4 regions of the Paenibacillus sp. GM1FR genome follow, and region 2 is predicted to be linked to each of the others. Evidence: riboswitches for the same ligand, from Rfam matches in the RefSeq annotation. Region 2 holds a riboswitch; each other region holds the start of a gene.
The links. Region 2 has a riboswitch for thiamine pyrophosphate ahead of thiC (phosphomethylpyrimidine synthase ThiC). Riboswitches for the same ligand answer to the same signal wherever they lie in the genome.
Positions count from the first base shown of each region.

Region 1 (7,777 bases), on a different contig from region 2:
CCCTCCGCATAAGTGAACATTCTGTGAACAATTATGATTTTTCCAATTTAAAATTGGATTTGACAACCATGTAGTACAGCTCTATGATATCCCTTAAAATGGTAGAAACATTCACTACATAAGGAGGTTTTTGATTGTGAGTTTTCAAAAGCGCATTGACCACGTCGGCATTGCCGTTCGTGATCTGGAGACCACGCTGCGTTTCTACACGGAGATCGTTGGTCTTGAATTGAAAGACCGGGTGACCCATACCAACGGTATCATTCAGCTCGCCTTCCTTGGCTTCAATGGAAGTAATGAGACTGAGATTGAGTTAATTCAAGGATACAGCGACAAGCTGCCTTCCGAAGGTACGGTGCACCATTTTGCCATCCACGTGGATGACCTCGATTCTGAGTACAAACGCATCCAAGCCACCGAAGCCGAATTTATCGATGGAGAGATTATTACATTGCCTAACGGTTACCGCTATTTCTTCATCTATGGACCTGAAAAGGAATGGATTGAGTTCTTCCAGCGCTAAGAATTGGAGCTGATTTCATGAACATTTTAATTACCGGCGCAGCCGGAAAAATTGGACGTGACTTGTCCCAACACTTGTCAGAGACATTTCACCTGCGACTTACGGATTTGAATATCGACAGACTGCATACGTATCAAGGGACAAGCCATGAGATCATGACACTGGATGTGACAGACCCCGAAGCCTGTCAGCGTGCTTGCGAAGGCATGGATGTGGTTGTACATCTGGCGGGAGATCCTTCCCCGAATGCCGGATTTTATGAATCGTTGTTGGACATCAATATCAAAGGTACATTTAATGTATTCCGTGCAGCTAAAGACCAAGGTGTACGAAGAGTCATTCTTGCAAGCAGTGCACAGACGATTGAGGGGTATCCCATAGATGCTCAAGTCTATCCGGACATGCCCACACGCCCACGGAATTTGTACGGGGTTAGCAAATGTTTTGGAGAATCGCTCGCTTCCTATTTTGCGTATACCGAAGGTTTACAAAGTGTAGCAATACGTATAGGTGCATATGATGATTTTCAACCGGACGGACCCGTGCTGGAGGCAAGGGATATGAGCGCGTATATTAGTCCGGCTGACTTGTGTGATTTGATGTTCAAAGCAATTACAACTACCGATCTGGAACCCTTCACCATACTGCATGGGATCTCGAATAATCGGTTTAAACGATTGAATCTGGAAACCACTCAGAAACAGGTAGGTTATGACCCAAAATCCGATGCTTTTGCACTCAGTCAGATTGCCTTATATGATTCGCCACGATAATTATTGAAAATAACACATCCAAGCAGGCTGTTATACATATGTATAACGGCCTGTTTGATAACTTATACGTGTCCCTATCCAGTTCATGACTGGACACGTTCCACCCGCTGGCCTATAATTACACCTAGTAATGCCCGTAACTTCATAGTTTCCCAGGGGAGTCGGAATTGGCCGGCTGAGAGTGTATCCCACCAAGATACTAACCCTTAGACCTGATCTGGATCATGCCAGCGTAGGAATCGGAGTATATCGAAATGGCACAGCCCTATGGCTGAACGCCACCTCTCTAACGCCTGCACGCGTCCCGGAATACGGGGCGCTTTTTTTGTTACTATCAGAAAGTATAAGACTGGAAGCATCACCTTCCTGATATTGCAAGAAAAACTGCCGCTAAACGCGGTCTGGCTTCCTTGAATGACATCGATGGACGTTTTACTTGTTCAAAAATAACGTCATCCGGATCTCAACTGGTATAAATCTGTCGATTTATGCAAGATGATTGGATATGAAGCCAAGGAGTACCCCGTGCCAATCGGCCGGACATACCGAAGGAGAGAACCACAGATGAAATGGCGTAAAACGATGGGATTGTTGCTCTTATGCGTGCTTATGGTAACTGTAGCCGCATGTGGTGGCAAAGAAGCTGCCCCAGCTGGGCAGAACGGCGGCACAAATACGGAAAGCAGCAACGAAGGTGACACTGCCGCCCTGAAAGATATTAAAGTGGTGCTCGACTGGACACCAAATACGAATCATACAGGCCTTTATGCAGCTGTAGATCAAGGTTTTTACAAGGCCGAAGGCTTGAACGTGGAGATTGTACAACCAGGTGCCGGTGGCGCAGATACGATGGTTGCATCGAATGAAGTGCCTTTTGGCGTAAGTTATCAGGAGAGTGTAACTCAAGCCCGCACACAGGGTGTTCCACTCGTCTCCATTGCAGCAGTTATTCAGCATAATACATCCGGGTTCGCCGCTCCGGCGGATCGGAATATCAAGTCACCGAAAGATTTTGAAGGCAAAACCTATGGCGGTTGGGGTTCCCCAGTCGAAGAAGCCGTGATGCAATCCATTATGGAAGGCGACGGCGCCGATGTATCCAAAGTGAAAAACATTAACATGGGTGATGCTGACTTTTTCACCGCAGTGAAACGGGACATTGATTTCGCGTGGATTTTCTACGCCTGGACAGGTATTGAAGCCGAACTGCGCGGGGAACCGATCGACATGTTATATGTGAAGGATTATTCAGATGCACTGGATTATTACACACCTGTCCTCGTAACAAACGAGCAGACGATCCAAAACGACCCTGAGTTGGTGAAAGCATTCCTGAAAGCCACTTCCGAGGGGTATCAATATGCGATTGATCATCCCGAAGACGCAGCGAACATTCTGATCAAGGCCGTACCGGATCTGGATAAGGAATTGGTGCTGGCAAGCCAGAAATGGCTTAGTCCCAAGTACACAGATGACGCCCCGCGCTGGGGTGAGCAAAAGCAGAAAGTATGGCAAAACTACACTGACTGGATGTTTAGCAAAAAACTGCTGGATGAACAGATCGATGTGAGCAAGGCATATACAAACGAGTTTTTACCCCAATAAAATTTCTCATATAAAACGAACTTAAATTTTACACGAGGACGGAGAGGACAGAAATAACGTGAAAAAGCGAAGCGGTCGCCTAAAAGCTTTCTGAAAGAAAGCTGCATCGGAAGCATACGCTATCACCGGATTTTCCCTTTAGAGAAAGGGAATCAAAAAAATCTGGGGATAACAGCGATTGGAAGGTTATTCTGTCATCGAAGTGGCAAGTGTAACAGTCATTAGTTCATTTTATATATCACGAAAGGAGCCGTGATCTCTCATGGCAAGCACACTACTTAGCATTCAGGTTATCCCGAAAACGCCAAATGGCGAGAACTCTTATCCTTACGTTGATCGCGCCATTGAAGTTATTCAGCAATCCGGCCTGAAATATCAGGTGAACGCGCTCGACACCACGATGGAGGGGGAACTAGAGGAACTGCTGGAAGTTGTCCGTAAAATGCACGAGGTACTCGTGGAGGCTGGCAGCCCAAGCATCATCTCCCAGATCAAAATCGCCCATAGCCCTACCGGCTTCAGCATGGATACCCTGACGGAGAAGTATCGCTAATGCCTGCCTATTTCAAAAGTGTATGGCCGCCCATTGTGGCGGTTATTCTCTTTATAGCGATATGGCAGGGAGCCGTCTCCCTCTTCCATATTGAGAAATGGATGCTGCCTGCACCGTCCGACATCGCCCGCGAAGCGGCAACCCAGGCCGAACGGCTTGGCATGCACGCTTCCGCAACCATTCAGTTAACGCTGATTGGATTCGCCGCTGGAACAGCGGTTGGATTACTGATTGCGATGGTGCTACATTTGGTCCCTTTTCTCAAGTCAGCCCTGTATCCTTTACTTATTCTTAGTCAAAATATCCCAACCATCGCGCTCGCGCCGCTCCTGTTAATCTGGTTCGGATTCGGGCTGTTGCCCAAGCTGATTACCATCATCCTCGTCTGCTTCTTCCCCGTTGCAGTGGCGGCCATGGACGGCTTGACCCGTACTGACGCGGCGATGATGAACTATATGCGCATGGCTGGTGCAAAGCGTCATCAGATCTTCTGGAAGCTGGAGCTCCCCCATGCGCTGCCATCCGTGTTCTCCGGTGTCAAAATCGCCGCTACCTATAGCGTGATGGGCGCCATCATCGCCGAATGGATTGGTGCAGACAAGGGTATTGGTTATTATATGATGTTGCAAAAGTCGGCTTATCGTACGGATCGCCTATTCGTAGCGATCATGATTATTGTCGCGCTCAGCTTGCTGCTCTTCCTGTTCATTGCCCTGCTGGAGAAGCTGCTCGTGCGCTGGCGGCCACAGAAGCGGTAGTAAAGAAGTAATCTGTATATTAGGAAGTGATGACCATATGAATCTGCAACAGGATGAACAAGTCCAGCCTGGACGAGGAGCAAGTGTAATGGAGCCAACGCACGGTGAAAAGTTTAACTCGGCTACGCCTGATCGACCTGCCAACACGACTCCTGCTCCGGTTCCACCTGCACTGGACGTTGTTAATGTTCATGCATCATTCCGTGAACGGCGTAGCAAGCTACCGGTTCTGAACGGCCTGTCCCTGACTGTGGAGCAAGGCGAGTTTGTTGCTATCGTTGGACCTTCTGGCTGTGGCAAGAGCACCCTGTTCCATATCATCGGCGGTCTGCTGAAGCCACAGGAAGGCCAAGTGCTTATGAACGGTCAGAATGTAACGGGACAGCGTGGCAAGATCAGTTATATGCCCCAACAGCCTGCTCTTTTCCCGTGGCGCACCATTGAAGATAATGTACTGCTTGCTGGTGAAGTAGCCTCAAGTGCACCCCCTCGGGCCGAAGCACTTGAGGAAGCTCGTAAGTGGTTAAGTAGCGTGGGTCTTGCCGGGTTCGAGCAGGCCTATCCTCATATGCTGTCGGGCGGAATGCAGCAGCGTGTTGCATTTCTGCGTGCCCTGCTCAGTCCGCAGGAACTCATGCTGCTGGACGAACCTTTCAGCGCGCTGGATGCACTGACACGTAGCGACATGCAGCGCTGGCTGCTCGATATCTGGGAACAGAACCGCCGCTCGGTGCTGTTCATCACCCACAATATCGAAGAAGCATTGCTACTTGCAGATCGGGTCTATGTATTATCCAACCGACCTGCAACGGTGTTGCACGAGGTACATGTTCCTTTTGATCGCCCAAGACGAGAAGAAATTACGGAGGAATCCGCATTCCTTGAGCGTAAACGGCAGATTGCACAGTGGATGCGAGAAGAACAGCAGAAAGCCCGCCTATCATAATAGCGCGGGTTTTTAAGTTATTTTTTCCCTTTAATGGGTGATCCACCACAAGAAATTCTGCGTAACATAGTTAGAATATAAATGAACACAAGGAGGAATTCCCTCGTGCATTCTCAAGCTTTTGCACCATTAATTGATGCTCATATTCACTTCGATCAGTATAACTCTGACAAACAACGCGAGATGCTGTTATCTTTCCCGTCTCAGCAAGTCGAGGCAGTCATTGCCGTGTCCATGAATCTCGCTTCTGCCCGGGTCAATCTGGAGCTTGCCAAACAACATCCACGTAACATCTATCCGGCCTTCGGTTTCCATCCGGAACAGGAGCTGCCGTCCGTTGCAGAAATGGACCTGTTCTTCCAATGGATCGAGAAGCATATTGGACAAGCTACAGCCATAGGAGAAGTTGGCCTCCCCTATTACAACCGTCAGGAAGCGGAGCAAGCAGGGCAGCCCTTCAATCAGAGCGGGTATATCGAGTTGCTTGAACGTTTCATCCAGCTCGCCAAAAAGCACAACAAACCACTTGTCCTTCATGCGGTATACGAAGATGCGGATATCGTCTGTGATTTGCTGGAGCAATATCAGTTCCGACGTGCTCATTTCCATTGGTTCAAAGGTTCTCGCCAAACCGTAAGGCGAATGGCGGACAACGGTTATTTCATCTCTTTCACGCCGGATATTCGGTATGAAGAAGAGATTCGTGAACTCGCCCGGCAATATCCATCAGAACAAGTGATGGCCGAGACCGACGGACCTTGGCCCTTCGAAGGGCCATTTCAGGGACGAATGACACACCCGGCCATGACCAGACAAGTCATTCAGGCATGGAGTGAGATCACCGGCATGGGAACCGAGCGGGCCGCCCGTCTCTTTTATCAGAACACAAAGCGTTTCTATGGCTTAACTTGAGTACAATCAGGTAACTGCAAGTACACTCGCATGCCCTGCCAGCACAGCACAAAGAAGCCAGTCGGCTTCGCCCCGACTGACTTCTAAACTACATATATAACTTAACGCTTCAAGAATCCTTTGCCTTCCAGGAACGGTCTCACTTGCAACCTTGTCGGCTCAGTCAAGCGCTTCGCCATCAGTTCGGACCATGGAGTTGTTCGTTCACCGTTAGTCCGTGCTTTCATGTACGCCGTCGTTGTCTCATCATACTGCTCAACACCTTTGATGCTCTGCTCGGCATTATAACGATTACGATGCAGAACTGCATTAAGTGGCAGACGCGGGCGAATTCCCGTTTCCTGATCTGCAACACCAATACACATGCCATACACCGGATATACCCCTTCCGGTAATCCCAATAACTCGGCTACTTCCTCAATCCGGGTACGAAGCCCGCCGATATATACAATTCCGAAACCAAGCGACTCTGCTGCAAGAGCGGCATTCTGGGAAGCCAGAGCAGCATCAATCGTGGCTACCATGAAATTCTCGGTTGAATCGGCATACGATTCCTTCTCAGGAAGATGACGTTTCGCGGCATCACTCAGCCGATACAGATCAGCACACCATACGAGAAACACCGGACATTCATTGACATAGGCCTGGTTGCCTGCCAATTCAGCCAGCTTGGCTTTTTGCTCTAAGTCAGTCACAGCAATTACGGTATATGCTTGCACACTACTTGAAGAGGAAGCCATCTGCCCTGCAGATACAATGGCTGCAAGCTGCTCATCACTTACCGGGTCTGGCTTGAATTTGCGTACAGAGCGGTGTTTCATCATCAAATCAATGGTTTCATTCATGGTGGTTCACTCCCAATCCTCGTAGTACGAACTCAATTGTCTGCTCAGCAAGCTCGTCTGTATTCATATCCTGATAATCAAAGCCAAATCGTGAATTCTTGGCCCGTTTGTGCGCCAAAGCCACACCCATAACCTGAAGCATCGCATAAGATACGGACTCGACCTGGAACAATCCCTGGTCTTTTCCTTCTTGCAGCAGTTCCCTCACTCGGGTCCATACAGGGTCTAGAAAACGAAATACGGTAGCTGTACGATGTGTCCGCAGTGTAATTTCAAGCTGCACAATATCGCTCATCTCCCGATCCGTCATCGTGAACTTCACAACTTCACCAATAATTCGTCGGATACCTTCCACAGGCGAGGACATCGACTCTTCCGCCAGCGAGTTCATCATATGCCCAGGGAAAAAATGCTCAAATAACGCTTCGAACACCTTTTCTTTGCCGCCAAAATGATAAGACACCAGCGACACATTGGCACCTGCCTCATCACATATTTGACGAACACTCGTCCCGTCATACCCCTGCTGTGCAAAAAGCTTCTTGGCTGCAAGCAATATCCTCGTTTTGATATCCAACTCCGGTTCCGTCATTCCGTCCCGCTCCCTCTTGTCCGTTCATCTCATTCGCTCCAGCTCAAGGACTGCAGCCAGCGAATCATCTGTCTATTATATTACACCAAGCACCCCGATGAAAATCATCGGGGTGCTCCTATAAAGCAATGGTATACATCTGCTGTATTAGTTGTTTGCTTGAGCAGGGCTTGGAGCCATAGCTGGCATGCGTTGTTTTTTCAACAACGTCACGACCAGTGACAACGCAACGGCAACCAATAGCACAATCACGATAGAGCCCGCAGCAGA
Region 1 is NZ_MKZL01000021.1:36,072-43,848, forward strand. Features, by position in the region: gene PAEAM_RS15520 (VOC family protein) at 137-523, shown strand; gene PAEAM_RS15525 (NAD-dependent epimerase/dehydratase family protein) at 541-1,296, shown strand; TPP riboswitch at 1,441-1,553, shown strand; gene PAEAM_RS15530 (ABC transporter substrate-binding protein) at 1,861-2,901, shown strand; gene PAEAM_RS15535 (thiamine-binding protein) at 3,164-3,454, shown strand; gene PAEAM_RS15540 (ABC transporter permease) at 3,454-4,212, shown strand; gene PAEAM_RS15545 (ABC transporter ATP-binding protein) at 4,250-5,158, shown strand; gene PAEAM_RS15550 (TatD family hydrolase) at 5,240-6,070, shown strand; gene nfsA (oxygen-insensitive NADPH nitroreductase) at 6,172-6,915, opposite strand; gene PAEAM_RS15560 (TetR family transcriptional regulator) at 6,908-7,507, opposite strand; gene PAEAM_RS15565 (YhgE/Pip domain-containing protein) at 7,655-7,777, opposite strand, start outside.
Region 1: it holds a riboswitch for thiamine pyrophosphate, as region 2 does, so the genes downstream of both, PAEAM_RS15530 (ABC transporter substrate-binding protein) here and thiC (phosphomethylpyrimidine synthase ThiC) in region 2, are expected to answer to the same signal.

Region 2 (7,777 bases):
CACGATGGCAAGTCTGAACGAATTGGCAGGTGTACCTTCAGCTGCGGCATATACTGCGGCTTTGGTTCGAACACTGCGAGATCGCTATCCACAGGCGGAGACCAGCAGGGTGCTTAGCGTTGGCTCTGAAGAAGTACGCCTGACAGCTGAGCAGATGAAACTGCGATACGATTAACACTTTTTACTAGGGCTTGGAATTGGTTAATAGAGATGATATGATGTGATTTCGGAAGGAGAGTGTTAGGATGGACACATTGAGATATACGTATTTATATGAGGTTGTATCAACAGGCGAAAAATCCGAGTTCAGCCAAATGGCAACAAGCAAGGAAGAGGCTGCTGCACTGATCGTTGCACGTATAGCCGATCTGGAGTTTACAGATGAGTCTGATATCAAGCTGGGCGATCTGATCTCCATTAGCAAACAGGTTGGCGACAACTATGTGGCGTGCGAGGGCTGTGCTTCTTAAGTGAACATTTAGAAATAGGAAGTCTCTCAAAATACAAGCAAGTCTCTTTTTACAGGAGACTTGCTTTTTTGTATACACCAAAAGAGATATCGTTCAGTCATTCGGCTGGAGATATCTCTTTTTTCTCTAATCCATCTAACCCCAATCTTAATAAGGCGGCCACAACAACTTGCGTGCTGTTTCGTAACGTTCGGCAACAGCGGGCCAGTAGACCACATTCCACCAATCCTCGATATACTTTTTGCGTTCGTTTTGATGTTTCAGATAGTAGGCGTGTTCCCACACATCCAGTGGCAGGAGCGGTACGATATCGGACTGGGACAGGTTCTGGTGTTTTTCCGCCTGCAAAATCTCCAAACGATGTGCTCTCGGGCTCCAGACAAGCATCGCCCAGCCACTGCCTTCCACCTTGTTCGCAGCTTCCGTGAATTGATTCTTAAACGCTTCATAACTTCCGAAATCTCGCTTGATTTGCTCTGCCAGCATACCGGAAGGTTTGCCGCCGCCAGCAGGATTCATAATTGTCCAGAAGATCGTATGCAGGTAGTGGCCTGCCCCGTTGAAGGCGAGTTCACGTTCCCAATGTTTGATGAGTTCAAAGTTATTCTTTTTTCGCGATTCCGCCAGCTTCTTCTCTGCTACATTTAGTCCATCCACATAAGATTGATGGTGTTTGTCATGATGGATACGCATCGTCAGCTCATCAATATGTGGCTCCAGCGCATTGTACGCATAGGGGAGAGGAGGCAGGGTGTGTCCTCCGATGGGAACCGGCTTCTCTTTTACGGGAGGTGCTGTAGAGCTGGGTGTGGCTTGTGTTGTTCCCGTAGAAGGCGGTTGAATGGTTGCGGATTGAATCTGAGCTGAACCGGCAGGTGCATTTACATTTCCCTCTGGAGAAGTTGGGGCTTCTGAAGCTTGGCGATGGATGCTTCCTGGCCCTGACGTATGCAGCGCATTTTCCAGAAAAAGTGACGGTTCCGAATCCGTTTCACGCAAGATGCCAGGTTGGCCAAGCGTATCCAATACGCCCAGAAAATACTCCGACTCGCGGATAAAATGCAGAATGAGTACTTTGGCAAGCGGAACAGCTTGCACAGCAGCACTTTGCTCCAGAAGAACATACAGCTGTTTGATGAACTCTCTCGATTGCTGCCGAGCTGCCAAAACAAGTTGATCGATACAACGAACCATGTAGGGAGCAGGTGGATGGGTTGCGGGCAATAGTTGTTTTAAAAGCTGATTGGCTACTCGCTCACTGTTTGCAAAGGTAACCTCCCATTCCTCCAGTAGCTTGACGTATGGGGGCTCCAGATCAGGAACCAGGGCACGGATGACGAGTGTATGTTCTTTCTCCTGCTCTTTCCAGAAACGGATTTCCTCCAATGTCCGCAGAGGCAGCAGGTGACCATATCCATACCAGTTCATCTATGTTGAACCTCCTTCAGATGAAATTCATTGCATGCAGACCGTCTGTTCATGCGTCCCAAGAGTATATTCCGCGAGCTTGTTGTCCTATGAGTGCAAAAAAAAGAGCCCCTGAGGGCTCTGGAAAAAATTCGATGATTGAAATTTGGTTATTGTCCATTATTCGTGTTCTGCACATCGTCACTGCTTGTTTTCGTTACATGACTGAGGAAAGTTGAAACACGGCGCAGATATTCCTTTGGATGCTCCCGGAAGATCAACTCATGATGCGCATCCTGGACAATCCATACATCGGAGTACGGATTGGTCTGGTTGGCGGCGAGTTGCTCCGCAATTGGATAAGGCGCCTTCTCGTCCTCTGTACCATGGATGAAGAAAATCGGGAACGGATAATCTTCCTTTTTCACTTCCTGGTATGGAATCTGTTGTAATCCGGTACCATTCAGAACAGGGAACAACAGTTTCATGATCTCCAGTGTAGGCTGACGTGGCAGATCGATCTGGTTGTGAATGTTGTGGTACAGCGTATCTGGCTCCAGCAGGAACGCACTGTCCAGAATCATTGCATCCACTTCCTTCGTAATCAGTCCGGTTTGTAACGCTGTACCGGCACCCATCGAGAAGCCCCAGACAACCAGTTCCTGCGCACCACGTTGCTTGGCGAACTGGATCGCACCGAGCAGTTGCTGTGACTCAGCTTTGCCACCTGTGGCTACAGCTTTGTTCACTTGAGAAGCGAAGCCGTAATCGAACATCACCACGTTGAACCCAAGTTGATGGGCATAGTGTGCCAGGTCATACATGGGTACCCATGTTTCTTCACGATTGGCACCATAGCCGTGACTGAAAATAATCGTTTTGCTTGCAGCATTGTCAGCAGGAATATACCATCCCTGCATCGTGCGGCTGCCATCTGCTGCCGGGAACGTGATGTCTTCATACTTCATGTTCTTGGCTTGCATCGGATTGGAGAAGACAGGCGCTACCGTTGGATTGGATAATACCCATGCGATATAACCATGCAGTGCAATAAAACAAAACAGTAGAAAAAATACAACGGAGAGCAGCAACGCTACGATAATATGTTTGAACCGAATCAGCCTCGGTGATAGGGAAGAGGGCAGATCGGACACTTTTGTTTGCAGCGGGGCTTCGCTCTGGGATGATTGATACATGAATGCCCCTCCTTTGAAGTTCAGTTGAAGATAACAACGACATGAAAAGAGAATTGCGTCGATTTCAGAGCCTGCTTCAGAGCGATATCTTAATGTAATATATCTTTATCGTATGTTCCCGTATAGTCAAAGTCAATTGATTGAGGGCATTTGTTACGCAATTGTTATATAGTTCTTAAGATATATGGGTAACATTACCTTAGTGTGTAAATTACAGGGGATTAAGTCTTATAAAAAGGAAAAATTTACACGTTGGCCTATTTTGATTTTGGCTCTTTTTGGTTTACAGATGAGACCGTTTCTCATATAATTTATGTAACCAAGTTTCATGTGATGAAACATGAGGAGGGCATTATGCCATGGAAGATCGCAAGTTAACCGTCCGGGCTGTGGAACGGGCGCTGGATATATTATTATGTTTTACCACACGCAGTGATCTGGGACTCACCGAAATTGCCAGCCAGATTGGCCTGCACAAAAGTACAGTGCACCGCTTGATGGCTACGCTGGAGGATCGAGGGTTCGTGATCCGCGATGCAGCAACAGAGAAGTACCGACTTGGCATCCGAATCTGGGAGCTGTCAGCTCATATGTCCCGCAGTGATGATCCCGCTATTCTGCTGTTGCCTGCGATGGAGCGACTGAGAGATCGATTGGGGGAGACCGTGAGTCTGTACCTGCGTGATGGGAGTGAACGGATTCGTATTCAGGCGGTGCAAAGTGATCAGGCGATCCGCCGAGTTGCTCCCGTTGGTGTTAGACTCCCGCTGTCTGTGGGGGCTTCCAGCAAAGTCCTGATGGCGTTTGCCACGGACGAGGATCGTGAAGAACTGATGAACGGGCCGGAATGGCCGGTGTTTATTGATCCGGCGGTGTATTTGGCGCAGATGGGAGATATCCGGGATAACGGATATGCGACGAGTTATGAGGAACGTGAGCCGGGAGCCGCCGCGGTATCTGTTCCGATTATGGATCGCAGAGGCAATATTGCAGCTGCCCTCTCGGTCTCAGGGCCTGTCAGCCGACTCTCGCAGGAGACATTGCATGAATACGCACCTGTGTTGAAGGATGCTGCTACGCAAATGGGGCTCATGTTATCCTGATGTTGAGTTAAGATTTTTCTCCAATTGGGTTGGTGTTCTGGAATATAAAGGTTGTTTTTATGTTCCGGTTGCGCTACTCTGTAATGGACGGCCCAACGGAGCCAGCTTCATTGAATATGAACGGCGGCTTATGTAAGCCGCAACTTATTAACGTTACTGGGGGAGTCCGAATTGTCCGGACTGAGACGGAATCGCATGAGATTCCGGACCCTTTGCACCTGATCTGGATCATACCAGCGTAGGGAAGTAATCGGCGATATGACCACAACCACCACATGATGTGACCCTTGTAGGGCTCCGTTAAGGAGCTGCATAAAGGTGCATTATTGGTGATGGACATAAAAGTCGGTTCCTTCGGGGACCGGCTTTTTTATATACAGGGAACGGGCGATATAGCGCGGATTCTATGGGCTTCTTTTTCACTAACCTGCAAAAGCGGGCTTGGATGAGGAGGGAAGTCTCATAGATCGATGATCTGTGGTGACCTCCGTCTGTTGTTAACTGTACATGAAAAGTGTCTCCCCTGGTCTGGTGTAGGATCGCTCTTTCTTCTCTGCATTGCGCATGATTTGGGACAGGTACGTAAGTGAGCTAATGACTATTCCAACCAAACAAGCGACGAATACTGAGGAGGAGACAAGCGAACATGAGTACAGGAAATCAAACGGGACAACAAGCGACGGAGCAGGGACATAACGATCAGCAGGTGGAAAAAGAAACAGGAGCGGCCGGACGGGTTCAGCCCTTTCCCGGTAGCCGCAAAGTCTACATTCAGGGCTCACGGCCGGACATTGCTGTACCGGAGCGTGAGATAGCCCTTCATGACACGAATACTCCCCAAGGAGTGGAGCATAACGAACCGCTGCGTGTCTACGATACGAGCGGCCCCATGACCGATCCCAAATTTCATGCGGATATCCGTGCAGGTCTGCCAGCCCTGCGCACTCGCTGGATCACAGAGCGTGGCGATGTCGAAACTTACCAAGGCCGTACAGTTAAACCGGAGGATAACGGACTGAAGCCCGGAGGGAAGAGAGCTGGCGCTGAAGAGTACCCCGGATTACGAGGCAAACCGCTGCGAGCACAGACAGGACGCTGTGTGACTCAGATGCACTACGCGAGGCAGGGAGTCATTACGGCAGAGATGGAGTTTGCCGCCATTCGTGAAGGCGTGGAACCGGAATTTGTGAGACAGGAGCTGGCGAGTGGACGGGCCATTCTGCCATCCAACATCAATCACCCGGAGAGTGAGCCGATGTTGATCGGTCGTCATTTTCATGTGAAGATCAATGCCAATATAGGCAACTCTTCTGTATCTTCCTCCATCGAGGAAGAGGTGGAGAAGATGACTTGGGCGGTACGCTGGGGATCGGATACGGTGATGGATCTGTCCACAGGCAAAAACATTCATACCACCCGGGAATGGATTATCCGCAATTCACCTGTGCCGATTGGTACGGTGCCGCTGTATCAGGCGCTGGAGAAGGTGAATGGCGAAGCGGAAGCGCTGACCTGGGAGTTGTACCGTGACACACTCATTGAGCAGGCAGAGCAGGGCGTGGACTACTTTACGATTCATGCAGGTGTACTGCTGCGTTATATCCCCATGACCGCCAAGCGAATGACAGGCATTGTGTCTCGGGGCGGTTCCATTATGGCAGCATGGTGTCTGGCGCATCATCAGGAGAATTTTTTGTACACCCATTTTGAAGAAATCTGCGAGATTATGAAAAGGTATGATGTGGCGTTTTCGCTGGGAGATGGACTTCGTCCAGGCAGTATCTACGATGCCAACGATGAAGCTCAGATGGCGGAACTGGCTACGCTCGGGGAACTGACGCAGATCGCATGGAAGCATGATGTGCAGGTGATGATCGAAGGTCCGGGTCACGTGCCGATGCATAAGATCAAGGAGAATGTGGACTTGCAGATGGAAATCTGTAAAGAAGCACCGTTCTACACACTTGGGCCGCTAACGACCGACATTGCGCCAGGATATGATCACATCACGTCCGCCATTGGGGCAGCCATGATTGGCTGGTTCGGCACGTCCATGCTCTGTTATGTTACGCCAAAAGAACATTTGGGCCTGCCCAACAAGGATGATGTGCGGGAAGGGGTCATCGCCTACAAGATCGCAGCTCATGCCGCCGATCTGGCGAAAGGCCATCCGCGTGCTCAACGCCGCGATGACGCATTGTCCAAAGCGCGGTTCGAGTTCCGTTGGCGTGACCAGTTCAACCTGTCACTGGACCCGGAACGTGCGCTGTCCTACCATGATGAGACGCTGCCAGCAGAAGGAGCCAAAGAAGCTCATTTCTGCTCCATGTGCGGACCAAAGTTCTGTAGCATGCGCATCACGCAGGACATTCGTGCCTTTGCCGCGGATAAAGGATTGTCCGAGAATGAGGCTGTAGCTGCCGGGATGCAGGAAAAAGCCGAGGAATATCGGACACGTTCCTAGGCGCCGGTACAGCGCAAGCTGGGCAGTCTGACATCGTTTGAAGGTGAGAATACTGCTATCATGTCGTCTTCTTCATCTTATTGATCAGCTTCCTGATACTTTTTATCAGCATTATGGTTGATTGTCTAGCAGATGTTTAATAAAATGAATGTAAGTAAACACCAATAAGAGTAGCCAGGCCAATGGCTACTCCTGCACAGCATTTGCGGTGGGTATTCCTCCGAGTGCAGCAAGTTCAGATGAAGTGACCCGTCAGGCCGTCAACCTGTGGCGGGTCACTTCTTTTTACGATCGATGTATGTCAGGAGCGCAATAATTAACATCGCGAACACGATTACGTCGTTAAAAGAGAAGTTCATAGGATCACCTCCCACTGGAGGCAAGCCTATTTCCCACCACAAATTGGCTGTACAAAGTGATTATACCATTTGAAATGCTCTTGTTCGAGAGCATTTTTATTTTGCAAAAGGAGTCGATATAGTAGTTTTCACATCTTTTTAGTGATTGTAATATTTCACTCCAAATCAGCAGCTACTGTCGAGCCAAGCCCAAATCCTTCTCCAAATACGCCGCAAGCAATGCCAGCGGGCTATGGATTGGAATACCGTGATCTATTGTAACCTGTGCAGCAGCGGGAGCCATAGACAGTTGGGCCGCCACTACCGCTTTACCCGGGTACTGCTCAGCAATCTGCTGTAAGCCTTCTCGTACCGCTTCGAGATACCCTTGCTGATCTCCACGCATAATCAACTCAAATGTCCCAGGGATGCACACCGCTTCCGTCTGAGATGTCTTGGCAACGTGTAGTTGCCCATTCTCATCCTCTTGCTGTAATGTCTGATTCACCCGCGCCATCGTTCCTTCAATGGTTGCCGGGTTGGTGAATGCGATTATGTAATCTCCTGCTACTCGCCGCATCTCCTGCAATAACGGATCATCTATGCCGATCACAGGCACAGGGACCTGTGTGGCTTCCTGCTCCAGTACTGTCGCAAACAGGGTACACGTGACCAGAATGGCATCGGCATGACACTCAGCGATCCATTGGAGCGTCTGGGCTACCTTCTCGCGAACGACAACCTCGGAAAAGTCAGCGTCATGTTTAAGACGGTCCAGACCTGGATCGACGTAATGGAC
Region 2 is NZ_MKZL01000007.1:57,629-65,405, reverse strand. Features, by position in the region: gene PAEAM_RS04375 (lipoate--protein ligase family protein) at 1-175, shown strand, start outside; gene PAEAM_RS04370 (hypothetical protein) at 246-470, shown strand; gene PAEAM_RS04365 (Fe-Mn family superoxide dismutase) at 618-1,898, opposite strand; gene PAEAM_RS04360 (alpha/beta hydrolase) at 2,048-3,073, opposite strand; gene PAEAM_RS04355 (IclR family transcriptional regulator) at 3,433-4,176, shown strand; TPP riboswitch at 4,325-4,438, shown strand; gene thiC (phosphomethylpyrimidine synthase ThiC) at 4,823-6,640, shown strand; gene PAEAM_RS04345 (hypothetical protein) at 7,172-7,777, opposite strand, start outside.

Region 3 (7,777 bases), on a different contig from region 2:
TTGGGAGGATTTATCATGAACAATGCATCAAGCGCTTTAAAGGTGGCAGCAGGGATATTCTTAACAATCGCTTTGATCACAATTGTAGTTCTGTTGTTTATTTCGGCTCAGGAGGCAACCAAGACGGCCCAGAACAATTTTGCTGATATCCAAACCGAGTTGTCCCAGGCTGCATTTACGGTATATGACGGAACAACCATCAGTGGATCACAGGTAACGAATGCGCTGCGTAAATATGCGGACAAGGATCAGTTCGGTATTCAAGTTATTACAGGTAAAAATAAAGCGGGTCAATGGTACGGCAATCAATTAAACATTTCACAGGATCTCAATAATGCGGACTACGGCTCGGTTATTGCACCCGACGATAAAGTGGGGATTATTAACCAGACCATGAGTGAAAAAGAAAATCAATATGTCAATCCAAGTGGTAAATTCAAAGCCATTATCGTAAAAGACCGTTCGAACGTGGTAAGAGGGCTGATCTTCCAGCAATCCTGACAGGAGTTGGTTTAACATGTCCCGGAATACACAGCATCTCATGTTGTTTTGTACGGCGGTTGTCCTGTTTGTGACAGCCTGCCTGTACGGGCAACAGAATGTTAAGATTTTATCAGCGGCCTTGAACGACAGAGTACAGACAACAGCAGGCATGGAAGGTCGGCTGACAACAACACTGCATACCACCAATCCGTATCAGTATAGTGGTGCGGAAGTGTTGCATACCGTGAGACAGATGACAGGCACAGGCATTACTGTGGAGGTAGATGGAACTTCGTATGTGATCGATCCACTTGTCAGCAAAACAGCGACGATTCCTGTCCAGCTCGATGCCACCTACAGACCAGAGTTTATAAGAAATGAAACTGGAGAACTGCTCAAGATTGTTTTTTGGAAGGAGGCGAGTGTGAATTGATTAATGCCGCATCCAAGCTGCTTGCCGTATTGCTCGCAGTCCTTCTGCTCTATGTGTACCCAGCTGCTGAAACAGCCGATCGGCAGGATGATATAGCACGTATGACGGCTGTTCAGAATGTAACACGTTTTGTTGATGCTGTCCGAACAAAAGGGTATATTTCACCTCGAATGTTGGCTGAGTTTGAGGAGCAACTGGCCCAGACGGGCAATGTGTATGAGGTGTCGATGGAACATTTACATAAGAAATATGTACCTCACTATATAGACCCGATGGACAATAACAGTTTTAACGGGACCTATGAAGTAGTGCAGGATGGATATTATGCAGCTCAGATTCGAGAGAGACTATTCTCATCCTCAGGTGTGATACCGGTTGATGATCCTGGCCGAAGATATACGTTGACGACAGGGGATTTTTTCACCGTGACGCTCCAAAATACAAATCGTACACCTTCCATGCTCATTCGTGAATGGTTGAGTGGTACGGCTCAGGCTTCAGCAGTATTTGTAACATACGGAGGTATGGTCCTCAATGAAGATTACTGAGCTATCCATTGTATTTGTGCTGATCTTCTTCCCGCTCTTCTGGATCATCTCACTCCATACCCAAGATGCCGAAGAGGCTCAATATCTTGGTCATCGATACAGATCTGCACTTCAAACTGCAGTCATGGATGCAGGTGCAGTGATGCATCAGAATGAGAAGCAAAATGATGAAGCAGGTTATGATTCAACCAAGTTTGTTAAAGCCGATAAGGAGCTTGCCTTGTTGACATTTACGCAGACGATGGCTTTGAATATGGGGATTCAGGATGATCCCGCAGCTATTCGAAACATGTTTAATTACATTCCTGCCGTACTTATTCTGGATTATGACGGCTATTATATGTTGTCCACAGAAACAGAGTTGACAGGTAACCTTGAAGATTCTTTCAGGCGAGTATGGAGCCCCAAGAAACCTTATACATATTCAGATTCTAATGGTAACAGTATTAACTTTACACTGGACGACTACGTATATGCCTACGACGCAAGTGCAGGGAAATGGATTGAGGGATTTCAAAAAGAACTGGCTTCAACCACACAGATTCCTTTACTTCAGAATACCAGCGTATTTGAGCAAGTTAGACAAAGCCGGATTGTGACTACTGTGCAGGATGATCTGGCTGATGTGATTAACCGCCATAATGAGTTTGCCAGAAAGAACGGTATTTCCTATACGTTTACGATGCCCCTGATTGCGCAGGAAGATTGGTACAACTCCATTAACGATACAGGGATTATGGCCTTTATCCAAGGTATAGGTGTGGGTGACCAAAAGATCAACAATTATGCGATCGGTGGAGGCAGACTTGTGAAGAAAACGGCCATCGTAGGTGGGGTAGATCCTTTAACGGGTATCAAGTACTACTATCCCTCCACATGTGGTAATGGTTACCGTGCTGAAGAGGTGTTTACAGACGCAAAACAAGCAGCTGCACAAGGCTATTTCGAATATAAATGCTCTAATCGTTAGGGTAGCCTGTATGACAAAATCATGTAAGAGGTTCGTGAACTGTTTACATTACTTTCAGAAAAGACGGAACCTGTGCTAGAATAGGGTTTCGGAACAATAACAAAAGTAATGTCTAATAGATAGGAGCAACCTCATCTTATGAGTTTATTGTCAGTAGAGAACGTAAGTCACAATTTTGGAGATCGCACGTTATTTAAAAATGTATCGTTTCGTTTACTTGCCGGAGAGCGCGTAGGACTTGTTGGTGCCAATGGTGTGGGTAAATCCACATTAATGAACATCCTTACCGGTAAATTGCTTAAAGATAGTGGAAAAGTGGAATGGACACCTAAGGTCCGTTATGGATATCTGGATCAGCACACGAAGCTTACCCCAGGCAAAACTATTCGTGACGTTCTTAAGGATGCATTCCTTCCGTTGCTTGAATTAGAAAAAGAAATGATGAATATTACGGACCAGATGGCAGATGCAGATCCAGATAAGCTGGAACAGTTGCTGGAAGAGATGGGCGATATTCAGGAACAACTGGAGCAGGGCGACTTCTATCTGATTGACGTAAAAGTAGAAGAGATGGCCAATGGTCTTGGTTTGTCCGCAATTGGTCTTGATCGGGATGTCGCAGCTCTAAGTGGTGGACAACGTACCAAGGTGCTTCTTGCCAAGCTTCTGCTCGAGAAACCTACAGCTCTTTTGCTGGATGAGCCGACCAACTATCTGGATGTAGAGCACATTGAATGGTTGTCACGTTACCTGAAGGACTACCCGCACGCATTTCTTCTAATCTCCCATGATACGGAATTCATGAATGAAGTCGTAAATGTCATTTATCATTTGGAGTTTGCCAAATTAACGCGATATGCAGCGAACTATAACAAGTTCCTGGAGATGGCCGATATGAATAAAGCTCAGCATATTGATGCGTACGAGAAGCAGCAAGAGTACATCAAGAAGCAGGAAGATTTCATTCAGCGTAACAAGGCACGTGCTTCCACTTCAGGTCGAGCGAAGAGCCGGGAGAAGCAGCTGGACAAGATTGATCGAATTGATCGTCCAGATGAAGCGGCCAAACCAACGTTCAAATTCAAGGATGCCCGCGCGAGCAGCAAAACGGTCTTTGAGGGTATTGATTTTGAAATTGGATATACGTATCCTTTGCTACCTAAAATGACAATGACGATTGAACGTGGTGAGAAAATTGCCATCGTAGGCTGTAATGGTGTGGGTAAATCGACACTGCTGAAGACGATCTTGGGAAGAATATCTCCACTCAGTGGAAAAACCTTTTTGGGAGATTATCTCGAAACGGCATATTTTGAGCAGGAAGTTCGTGCTGGGAATATCACGCCGATTGAGGATGTCTGGAATGAGTTTTCACATTTGACCCAGAATGAAGTCAGGGGTCATCTCGCTCGCTGTGGGTTGAAAAATGAGCACATTACCCGTCCGCTTAACATGCTGAGTGGTGGAGAGCAAGCCAAGGTTCGTTTATGCAAACTCTTGATGCGTGAAAGCAACTGGATTCTATTCGATGAGCCGACGAACCATTTGGATGTCACAGCTAAAGCTGAGTTACAGCGTGCCTTGCAAGAATTCAAGGGAACGGTGTTGCTGGTATCTCATGAACCTGATTTCTACGAGGGTTGGGTTACCAAAACATGGAATGTTGAAGAATGGTCTGAGAAAAATTAGACAATTCAAGCAACGCTAATAGAAATGAACGGTGACAAAAAAATCCTTCTATGGTAACATAGGCTACAACTTCATATGAACACTAGGGGGGCCGCACGATGTGGCTGAGATGGAAGAATGCGATTCCGGACCCTTTGCACCTGATCTGGATCATACCAGCGTAGGGAAGTGGCGAGCGCGTTTCAGTGAATGACGTGAGCAAACGGCAACTCAAAAGGATCTCAACCGTCTGCTTAGTAAATTGAAACATGCAGTTGCGTGTATAACGTTATGGCTATAAGGTCTATAGCTTTATTGCACGAAATGAACTGTATGTATCAGTCAGTCATCTGGTCCTATAATTAATACGCAGCCACTCCCCTACGGGAGTGGCTTTTTTGTGTTTTCATAGCATTCACGCATGGAAGGAGATGAAAAGTACGGTAATTTCTCATGTACGTGTACACGGATCATTTGAACTGCATGTTGTATCTACGGGTGTAGGGAATCAAGCATCTTTTGTAAAAGCTGCAAAGGACGTTTGGCCATGGGTGGACTACATCCATATACGAGAGAAACAACTCCCGTGGCAACAAAAGATCGGTTGGGCTGAAAGTCTGCGCGGTGTTGGCGTTCCATCTTGTCGCATCGTTATCAATGGTTCAGAGCTGCCTTCACAGAATGACATCTATGGCGGTGTACATTGGGGGCAAGATGCGATACGTAACTATAACCCTGCTGTTATAAGCAATGTGCAGCGACTTCGTCTGGGTGTATCTGTTCATTCAATCGATGAGGCAAAAATCGCTGAAGAACGGGGAGCCGATTACCTTTTCTTCGGGCATGTCTACTCAACCAACAGTAAGCCTGATCTTGAACCAAGAGGATTATATGCTCTGGCTGAAGTGTGCTCTGGTGTCTCCATTCCTGTCATGGCGATTGGGGGCATCGAACCGGGAAACATTCACGCTATTCGCTCTGCAGGCGCACAGGGAGTCGCTGTGATTTCGAATGTATGGGCGAGCGATTCCCCGGATCGGGCGGCTGCATTATTAAGGCAGGCTATCGTTGCTACAGAAAGTCTGAGCCGCTGAATCAAGGAGATGAGAGGATGAAAAAGATCATTACTGATAGACCGGATAAGATTCATGCAGAAACGATTATTGTAGGTGGAGGCGTTGTTGGATGTGCCATTGCGTATGAGCTTGCTTCCCGTGGACAGGATGTACTGCTGGTAGATCGTTCGGCGATTGCAGGAGGCACTTCTTGCGCAGCTGCTGGAATGCTGGCGGCAGACAGTGAGGATTTTGCTCATCCTTTGATGGCTAAGCTTGCCAGGCAGAGCAGGCAGTTACTTCATGAGCAAAAGGTACTAATGGCTACCCTCAGTGATGTAGAGGTTGGTCTGCAACGCCATGGATTCCTAACTCCTTTTCGTTCATACAGTGAATTAAGCAGCTATAAGAATAATCGGAAGTCTGCGTTGTCTGCTGATGAGGTGTGGTGGGATCGTTCCGTTGTGCAACAGGAGGCACCATGGCTTAACAGAGATACGTATGGAGCCTACTACAGACCTTACGAGAGTGAGATTCTTCCAGTCCATCTAACAAAGGCATATGCTGAATCCGCTCAAGTATTGGGAGCACAGGTTATGGAGGACATACAGGATATACGTGTGCAAGCAAACGAACACGGCGTGCAGGGGATCAACACATCGATCGGCGAGATGAGATGCAAACATGTCATTATAGCGGCTGGATTACAGAGTGAAGAGTTGATGAGACATGTGAATCTGAGCTTGCCTGTGTGGTCGGTAAAAGGTGAAATAGCCGCCGTTCAGTTCGCAGATGAACATGCAGGGTACAGACCTGACAGAACGGTGTATGCAGAGGATATCTATATTGTTCCCAAAGCCAATGGCGAAGTTTGGCTCGGGGCAACCAGTCTACCAGGCAGAACGGATCTGAACGTTTCTGTACAGGGTGTTCAGAAGCTGATCACAGCGGCTACCCACTGGGTGCCTGGGATGAAAGAAGCGCAATTTATACGAGCGTGGGCAGGCGTAAGACCGGCAACTCCCGATGGACTGCCTTATATAGGTGCTTGCGAAAGTGTTCCCGGGCTGTTTGCCGCCTTTGGACATTACCGTAACGGTATTTTGCTCAGTGCGATAACAGGCAGACTAATCGCTGAATTGCTCGCGGGCAAAAGCTCAGAAGAGCTCGGAATTGAGGCGCTGAGCCCTGAGCGATTGAACAGAAAGGGAGTGGTGCAGTGAATATCATCGTTAATGGTCAACGGATGGAGATTGAAGACAGATTGAATCGTGTGGATAAACTGCTTCAATCTTTTGATCTGCAAGTCAAGACTGTAGTTGTAGAGCTGAATAAGCATATTTTAACCCGCGAGTACCATGAAACGACGGCATTAAGAGAAGGCGATCGAATTGAGATTGTACATTTTGTAGGAGGCGGTTGATGATGTTGAACATTGGTAAATATACGTTTGAGTCCAGATTGTTGCTCGGAACAGGCAAGTTTTCCGATCTGGAAGTGCAAAGTCAGGCTGTGGAAGCATCTGAAACGGAAGTTTTAACCTTTGCTGTTCGTCGTCTGAATCTGGAGGAACGTAATCAGAAGCATTTCCTGGATACGTTGGATTTGAACAAATACACACTTCTTCCGAATACGGCGGGGGCTTCCAATGCGGAAGAGGCGGTGCGGATTGCTGAGCTTGCGCGGGCTTCAGGACTTTGTGATATGATAAAAGTCGAAGTCATCGGAGATGGAATGACGTTACTCCCAGATCCGATTGAAACGTACAAGGCTTGCGAAATTTTGCTGGAAAAGGGCTTCACGGTATTGCCTTATATTTCAGATGATGTCATTCTGGCCAAAAGGCTGCAATTGCTTGGCGTACATGCTGTAATGCCTGGCGCTTCTCCCATCGGAGCTGGTAGAGGTATCATCAATCCCTATAACCTTGAGATCATCATTGAGCAGGCCGTTGTACCTGTAATTGTGGATGCAGGATTGCGCTCCCCAAAAGATGTTGCTTATGCGATGGAACTTGGTGCCGATGGCGTATTGTTAAATACAGCCGTATCCGGATCAGGGGATCCAGTGAGCATGGCTAAAGCGATGCGATTGGGGGTAGAAGCGGGTAGATTGGCATATGAGGCAGGCATGATTCCCGTAAAGCGTTATGCAGCAGCCAGTAGTCCGGTGGAAGGAATGGTTCATACATGACAGATCAATTAACATCTTCCGAGCAGGCCGATCGTTATTCCAGACAGGAACGGTACGCGCCACTTGGCAAGGAAGGCCAGGCCAGATTAAAGGGCAGCAGAGTTTTAATTGTAGGCGCTGGCGCACTCGGAACAGGAATTGCAGAAACGTTAGTTCGTTCAGGAGTCGGACACTTAACGATTGTGGATCGTGATTATGTGGAGTGGAGTAACCTGCAGCGGCAGCAATTATATGTAGAACAGGACGCGATGGAGCGGATACCGAAGGCAATGGCGGCGGAAAAACGTTTATCTGCCATTAATTCCACGGTTCATGTGGAAGGGAAAGTGTTGGACGTCAGAGTAGATGAGTTGGAAGAACTCGTTCAGCATACAGACTTGATCATGGATGCAACGGATAATTTTGATACTCGGCTACTCATTAATGA
Region 3 is NZ_MKZL01000011.1:946,432-954,208, forward strand. Features, by position in the region: gene PAEAM_RS09970 (hypothetical protein) at 16-501, shown strand; gene PAEAM_RS09975 (hypothetical protein) at 518-916, shown strand; gene PAEAM_RS09980 (hypothetical protein) at 913-1,464, shown strand; gene PAEAM_RS09985 (hypothetical protein) at 1,451-2,434, shown strand; gene PAEAM_RS09990 (ABC-F family ATP-binding cassette domain-containing protein) at 2,573-4,123, shown strand; TPP riboswitch at 4,198-4,307, shown strand; gene PAEAM_RS09995 (thiamine phosphate synthase) at 4,534-5,196, shown strand; gene thiO (glycine oxidase ThiO) at 5,214-6,380, shown strand; gene thiS (sulfur carrier protein ThiS) at 6,377-6,580, shown strand; gene PAEAM_RS10010 (thiazole synthase) at 6,583-7,350, shown strand; gene PAEAM_RS10015 (ThiF family adenylyltransferase) at 7,347-7,777, shown strand, end outside.
Region 3: it holds a riboswitch for thiamine pyrophosphate, as region 2 does, so the genes downstream of both, PAEAM_RS09995 (thiamine phosphate synthase) here and thiC (phosphomethylpyrimidine synthase ThiC) in region 2, are expected to answer to the same signal.

Region 4 (7,777 bases), on a different contig from region 2:
GCATATCAATCTGCCCAGATGCACATCAAGCCACTTAGGATTGTTATAAATTCTGATCCTCCGATGCTTGCTTCAGGCCAATTCCATTCCACAAACCTGTATGCATCCAATCCTCACGTTCTTGCTAACTTTTCCTTCATTCACATTGCTCTCCTTTATTTACTCTCCTTGCAGAGTAATAAAAGCATCCTCGGCTTTCACCGATTCAGGAATCAAATCCTGTTCAACGAGCCATGCACGTACATTTTCCCACGATTCCATTTCCTGCCGACCAAATGGTTGGCCTTCTTCATTCATGAGTGGCAGTAAAATAGCCAGGCTTTTGGTTTCGATCTCCGGGTCAAGCGGTGATGTTTCATTCTCATGAGCGAGCAGAATACTCAAGGCTTCTTCTGGATGCTCAGTCACATATTTCTGTCCTTCCTGGACCGCTTTGACGAACCGGGTAAGTTGGTCTTTTTTTGCTTCAATGCCAGCTTCACTTGCAGTCAGGACCAATTCATAATAATCAGGCACACCATAATCGACGGGGTTAATCGATTTCATGGCATGTCCTTCTTTCTCCAAAATCAATTGTTCATGGTTAATAAAACCACCCATAATCGCATCCGCTTGTCCGGAAGCCAGCGAAGGAATCAGATCGAACCCAACGTCGACCAGATTTATGTTGTCGGGATTGCCGCCATCCTTACTGATCATCGTGCGTACCATCGCTTCGTACAGAGGAATGGAGGAATAACCAACAGTCTTTTCTTCAAGATCTTTGGGTGAACTTACGTTGCCATTTGCTTCGGTCAACAGATGCACAAGCGGGTGGCGAACAACAGCAGCAATGGAACGTACAGGAATGTTCTCGCCACGCGCGAGCAAAATTTGGGGCTGGTAGCTTAGGGCCAGATCAATTTTTCCGGCAGCAACAAGTTTGAGCGAATCATTGGTATCCGCAGGCATCTGAATATCGACATCCAGACCTTGGTCTGCAAAGTATCCTTTTTCCTGAGCCACATAGATGAAGGAGTGTACTGCATTCGGGTACCAGTCGAGCATGATAGACAGTTTATCTTTGGCGTCTGATGTTGGTTCGGTTGCAGACGGATCTGTTTGCTGTGTATTGGTTGCCGAATCTGTTGTTGGCGTATTTTGGCTAGTGTCTGTGGTGCTGCATCCGCTAACGATCAGCAAAAGGCTAATGAGCATGATGGGAAGCAGGGAGTATATACCTTTGTTATTCATAAATGAAGTACCTCATTTCATCGTTTTGGTTTGTAGAAAATGGGCAACAGCATGTTAACGATAATGTGACAGTGAACTGATTAAAGATGTTGCTGAAATTGTGCATAAGATATGTTTTGTTTTGAAGATTGTAACTACTGTATTTACATCTAATTTCTGTCTAAGTATTATCCAACCTTTCTTTTGCCTCCATGACGATGACGCCGTATGCTAAATCGTTTCTCCAGCCAGGTAATCAGTATAAACAAAACGATCCCAAGCAGGGATAACAGCAAAATGGCGGCAAACATCGCATCCGTGTTCATGTTGCTGGACATACGACGGCTGAAGTACCCTAGACCTTTGCTACCACCGAGCCATTCGCCAATCGTTGCCCCAACCACGCAGTACACCACAGACATCTTTAGCCCCGAGAAAAAAGAGGGAAGTGCCAGCGGAACCTGGAGTTTGCAAAAAATATCCCACTTGTTGGCGCCCATGGTGAGCAGTAGTTCACGCTGCTCCGGATCGCCTTGGCGGAGTCCATCGTAGGTACTGACCACAATGGGGAAGAATGCGATTAAAAATACCACCGCGACTTTGCTCCACAACGTGTAACCAAACCACAAGATAAATACGGGGGACAAGGCGATCAGCGGGATGGTCTGACTAATTACAATGAAGGGATATAGGGCCTTTTCAATCGACCGGTTCATATGCATGCCTGTTGCCAGCGTAATTCCAGTCACTATGGACAAGCCAAAACCAACAATAACCTCCATAAAGGTAGCAGGCAGATGGATGGTCAACAGCAGACGACGATGTTCAACCAGTGAGCCTATGATGGCCGTGGGTGCAGGAATGATGAAGGAGGGCACCCAACCCATACGCACACTCACTTCCCAGATCGCCAGTAATAAGAACATGAGCATAATAAACAAACCATATTGGGAAAACCAGTTCGAGAGCCACTTCGAACACCACGTCCAGACGCTAACCTCAGCTCTATCATTTTGCATGCAATTGTTCCTCCAGTTGTTGCCTCATCTGCACGAGAGCCGGTTCGTAGATCATGTCCGAATGCCTTGGGCGTGGTAAAGGAACCGTCATCTCCCGCAACTGCTGACCTTGCCCCCCTGGAGTTAACAGAATGATACGGTCACTTAACAGCAGGGCTTCTTCAATGTCATGTGTAATGAACATCACGGTTTGGCCAAAGCCCTCCCACAGCTCGAGCAACCAGCGATGCATTTCTCGTTTGGTTAAGGCGTCGAGTGCACCGAAGGGTTCATCCAGCAACATGAGCTGCCCGCCTGTAAGCAAGGTACGAAGCAATGCGACCCGCTGCCGCATGCCGCCGGATAACTCATCTGGATAGGCCTGCTCATAACCGGACAAGCCGAACCTTGCCAATCCTGCGATGATATCGGCTCGTAGTTTGTCCTTGTCCTGTCGGCCTGGTGCAAGCTCGGCAGGTAGCATGCAGTTCTCCATGACGGTACGCCAGGATAACAGCAGATCTTTCTGCGGCATATAGGCGATTCGTCCGAGCCGTTGTCCTTGCGGTACACCAGCTATATCGATGATGCCAACGGTTGGCTCATGCAAGCCTGCGAGCAGCTTGAAGAGTGTGCTTTTACCTGACCCGCTGGAGCCAATGAGCGAGACAAATTCTCCTTGTTGGACCTGAAGCGACACATTGGCGAGCACGGGTGAATCCTTTTTTTCAGGAAAAGCGAAGCTAACGTTCTCAATGGTTACATGGTTGTTCATCTGATCCTCACCCCCTTGATGTCAGACTGCTGGAATAACAACGGCATCCTATACTCTGCAAAAGGAACAAAAAAAGACCCACCCATTTCCGGAGAAATGAGTGGGTCTGTAAGTTAAATCAGCAATTTATCTTCACATACATGAGAAAATTCCGCTTACTAAAAGGCCGCTCCACTTCCCTCCGCTGGTATGATCCAGATCAGGTTCAAAGGGTCCGAATAGTCATATTCGTCTCAGCCGCAAGGCTCCCCTAGTGCAAAAGTTCAAGATATGCAGTTGTCTGTTCAGCATATATCACTTGAACATGAACTGTAAAGAGGCAGCATGATGGAATTCTTGAGATGAACTTGGAGTCAGACCCGAACAACTGAACAATTTACCTGGGCTCCCTAACCCGATATAATAGGGGTGGCGCATATTGGCCGGATCACAAAATGCAGGTGGGATTGTTCTCCCTCCTAGGCAGAATGGGGACCCGAGTTGAAAACGTTCAAAAAAGTATATATTGAGATCACGAGTATCTGCAATCTGGCATGCAGCTTCTGTCCGCAGACACAGCGTGCCAAAGGATTCATTGACCCTGAAGTCTTCAACAATATACTGGATCAAGTTAAACCACACACCAATCATATTTATCTACATGTCAAAGGCGAACCCTTGTTGCATCCCAAAATAGATTTGTTGCTCGATTCCGCACATGAGAAGGGACTCAAGGTGAACATTACAACGAATGGTACACTGCTGCCCAAGACTCAGCATAAATTGCTTGGCAAACCAGCGCTGCGGCAGATGAATTTCTCTCTGCACAGTTTCGATGGGCATGAAGGTTCAACAGACCGTGACGGATACCTGCGTCATATTTTGTCCTTTGTACACGAGGCCGTTAAGCACAATGTCATCATCTCATTCCGACTTTGGAATCTGACGCAGGATAACTTCACAAATGCTCAGATGAATCGAAATCGGGAGACCCTTGAAGTATTGGAACGTGAATTCAATCTGGATTTCCGCATTGAGGAAAAAGTGGTTCCAGGCAGTGGGGTCAAAATTGCCCCGAATGTATACCTGAATCAGGACCATGAGTTCCAGTGGCCAAGTCTGGATGCACCTGAAGATGACGGTAAAGGCTTTTGCCATGCACTTCGCGGTCAGGCAGCTGTGCTTGTAGATGGAACGGTGGTTCCATGCTGTCTCGATGGCGAGGGTGTGATTAACCTGGGTAATGTGCACGAGAAGTCATTCTCGGAGATTATTGAGGGTGAGCGAGCGAACAATCTGGTATATGGCTTCTCCAAACGCGAAGCTGTAGAAGAGTTGTGTCGAAAGTGCGGTTATCGTCAGAGATTCGGAGCCTAGAATATATAAATTCACTTAAAAACGAACCTACCGAAAATATTTTTTTCGGTAGGTTCGTTTTGTCTTTATTGCGAAATTATTTAGATAATAAGAATTGAAATCAATTCAGGATAACAACTTTTTTGTAAAATCATAGTTTATTAATCTTGTTTTTATGAATTTGCATGGTATTATTATCCTATTGATTAGGAGGTGTATTAGTTCTAAAGATTCATATATTAGTGGATTTACCAACCAGAAGCCTACTGAGGAGTGTGTTTTAGTTTTGAATTCAAAATGGAAAAAGTTTAATCACAAACTATCGTTAATGCTTTCTACGTCTCTGATTGTTTCTATGTTATCTATCAATTTATCTGTATCGGCAGAAGTGGCTACATCTAAAACTTCTTTTACTGATATTGATAATTCGTATGCCAAAACGGAAATAACCAAATTAGTAGAACAAGGAATACTCACAGGATTTACTGATGGGACATTTAAACCTTCCGATTCGGTAACACGAGCTCAATTAGCAAAAATTATGGTCGGTGCGCTTAATTTAAAGCCTGATAATGTCGAAGCAAGTCAATTCAGAGATGTAAAGGAAGATCAATGGTATGCCGGATATGTAGGTGCACTTGTCAAATCTGGAATTGCTCAAGGTACCTCCAAAGATAGCTTCTCGCCTAATAAAAATGTGACAAGAGAAGAGTTGGCTGTATTTTTTGTTAGAGCCTTTGGTTGGGACAATCAAGATCTAACGAGTCAAACATCCAAACCACAACTCTCAGATTTGGGTCAAGTATCCAACTGGGCGAAAGATTCTGTAACACTAGCCTATCAATCTGGTTTTATCAAAGGATTAGTCCAAAAAGATGGAACAGTAAAATTTAATCCATCAGGCATAGCAGATCGACAGGCGCTAGCTAGACTTGCATATGAGTTTGTGATAAATAAGTCTACATATGATAGTTACATGGCTCCTACCAAGACAGAGATTGATACTGAAGATTCAAATGAAGTAAAACCTGAAACAACAAAACCTTCTGAAGGTAAGAGTAAGGGAAATAGCGGTAGCAGCTCCGGAGATAAAGGGAACGGAAGTAACAATGGTGGAAATAGTGGAGGCGGGGAACAAGCCCCTAGTAATAATCTCTCTGCTCCAGGTACATATACTCTTGGTAATGTAACTGGAAATATAACTATTAGTTCCCAAGGTGTCGTTCTAAAAAACACCAAAATAAATGGTAAGCTGAATATACTTGAGTCCGTAGGAAATGGTGACGTGATTCTTGATAATGTTAATGTCACGGGAACTACTGAGATTCAAGGCGGAGGACCAAATAGTATTCATGCAGTGGACTCGGTTCTTGCAACAGTGATTGTTGACAAAGCGGACGGTAGTATTCGTTTGGTCCTTGAAGGTGGAAGTGATGTTCAGCAGATTGAGATTAGATCTGGTGCAATCGTACAGAATGTCTCCACAGGTGATGTCGGACCGATTGAAATAGCAGAGTCGATTCCCCATAATTCTTCGGTAGTGCTCAGTGGAAGCTTCGACTCTGTTATGGTTCATGCAGAACAAGTTTCAGTGGAGTTCGGAGATAACTCCACCATTGGAAATCTCGAAGTGTTCCAAGAAGCATTGAGTACAGTGTTTAAAATTAACCATGGTGCTGTAGTGAATCGGGCTATATTAAATGCAATCGTACAATTTTCTGGAGCGGGAACATTATCTTCTGCTCTGGTCAATGTAGAAGGTATTGATTTTAGTCAACTTAATCAACCCCCAGCTATTGAGGTAGATCCTACAGTGACTAGTATAGTTTATTCACCTCAAGAAACAGAGTTTTCAGCAATTGATTCGACCCGTCAGATCGTATTCATGGGTATCGCTACCTCAACGATCAAAGATATCACTTCCATTGCAGAATGGAATGTCGAGGATAGCACTATTGCCATTGTTGACTCAGGCAAGATTCAAGCTAAAGGCAACGGTACGACAGTGGTAAAAGCCAAATATGGAGATTTCGAAATCAATGTTCCAGTAACCGTTGCAGTCTATAACGAAGGAACAGTCTATCCGACACTCAAAGGGATTCAAGTTACAAATGGAAGTGCAAAGTTGAATTTTTCTGAGGGTTTGGATGTTTCTGAACTGACTGCAAATGATTTCGTAGTTCGTGCCTATTTTGATGGGGCGGAACAACAATTGAATAACTTGCAGTACCGCAATGGCGAACTTACTTTTGATGCTATTAATAGCTACGGAGCCACATTGTACATCACTGTGGAGTCAGATGTTAATAAAACACATTTTGCAGGAAGCCAAAGTGGTGCAATCAAACTTACAGGATTCGGTGGTCACATCAAGGATGTAGCTGGAGCACTGGTTGCAGATTTAAGTATTTCGTTTAGAAAAGGCCTGGATAACAAAACAGGTGAAATTGTCGGTACTGTCAAAACGAATACTCAAGGAAACTACTATATCAATCTTCCCCCAGGCATCTACACAGGTGAACTTGGAGGTGGAGATACAAAATATATTACAACTTATCTCATTGGTGTCTCGGCAGTAAATGTGGAGAATAAACGTGAGAATCAAACTGCTATTGAAATACCTACACAAGATGAAACACGCTTCGTGTTAACTTGGGGTAAAGATCCAGTGGATCTGGATTCACACCTCGTAGGTCCAGCAGGTGATGAGGGAATGTTCCATACGTACTACTCTGATAAACAATATTATAATAATGGCGAACTTATGGTTGATTTGGATTTGGATGATGTAACGTCTTACGGACCTGAAACGACAACCATTCGTCATTTACTTCCTGGAACGTATACATTCTATGTTCATCATTTCTCTGGATCAAGCACAATCAAGAAATCTGGTGCCAAAATTGACGTGTTCCATGGTGCTGTAGCCACCCCAAGTGCAACGTATACTGTAGCAGATGCCAGTGGTAATGAAAGATACTGGGTCGTTCTCAGAATGATCGTTTCTGAAGAGGGTGTGGTTACTTATGAAACAGTAAATGAATTTACCAATCTTGACCCACTCACTTCACTTCAACCATCGGATGAAATTAACGAAGATGAATTGGAAACTCTAGAGTAAAATAGAGTACTTAGATTAGTTTTAAATCTATCATGTAGAAACCCTGTCTATAAAAAGACTAAGGGTTTCTTTTTTTGTAGGAAACTTTTGGTGGCTTAAATAGAGCATATCCGAAGTTGATATCGGTACATAACAAGTAGACATGATACCTCAAAGCATGTTGAAACATCAGGCTCTATGCTGGAAAATACAAACGTGATCTAATGATTATTCTAGTTACCTTCCTTATTTGGTAGGATTAGGTTGTGGGTCGGACTGAGGTGCACCTCTGACGATCTTCCAGGACAAGCTCAGCCTTGTACAATACTAAAAAACAAGAGAATAAGGGAGGAATAA
Region 4 is NZ_MKZL01000012.1:89,519-97,295, reverse strand. Features, by position in the region: gene PAEAM_RS12175 (ABC transporter substrate-binding protein) at 160-1,233, opposite strand; gene PAEAM_RS12170 (ABC transporter permease) at 1,401-2,231, opposite strand; gene PAEAM_RS12165 (ABC transporter ATP-binding protein) at 2,221-2,985, opposite strand; TPP riboswitch at 3,145-3,247, opposite strand; gene PAEAM_RS12160 (radical SAM/SPASM domain-containing protein) at 3,466-4,341, shown strand; gene PAEAM_RS12155 (S-layer homology domain-containing protein) at 4,607-7,441, shown strand.
Region 4: it holds a riboswitch for thiamine pyrophosphate, as region 2 does, so the genes downstream of both, PAEAM_RS12165 (ABC transporter ATP-binding protein) here and thiC (phosphomethylpyrimidine synthase ThiC) in region 2, are expected to answer to the same signal.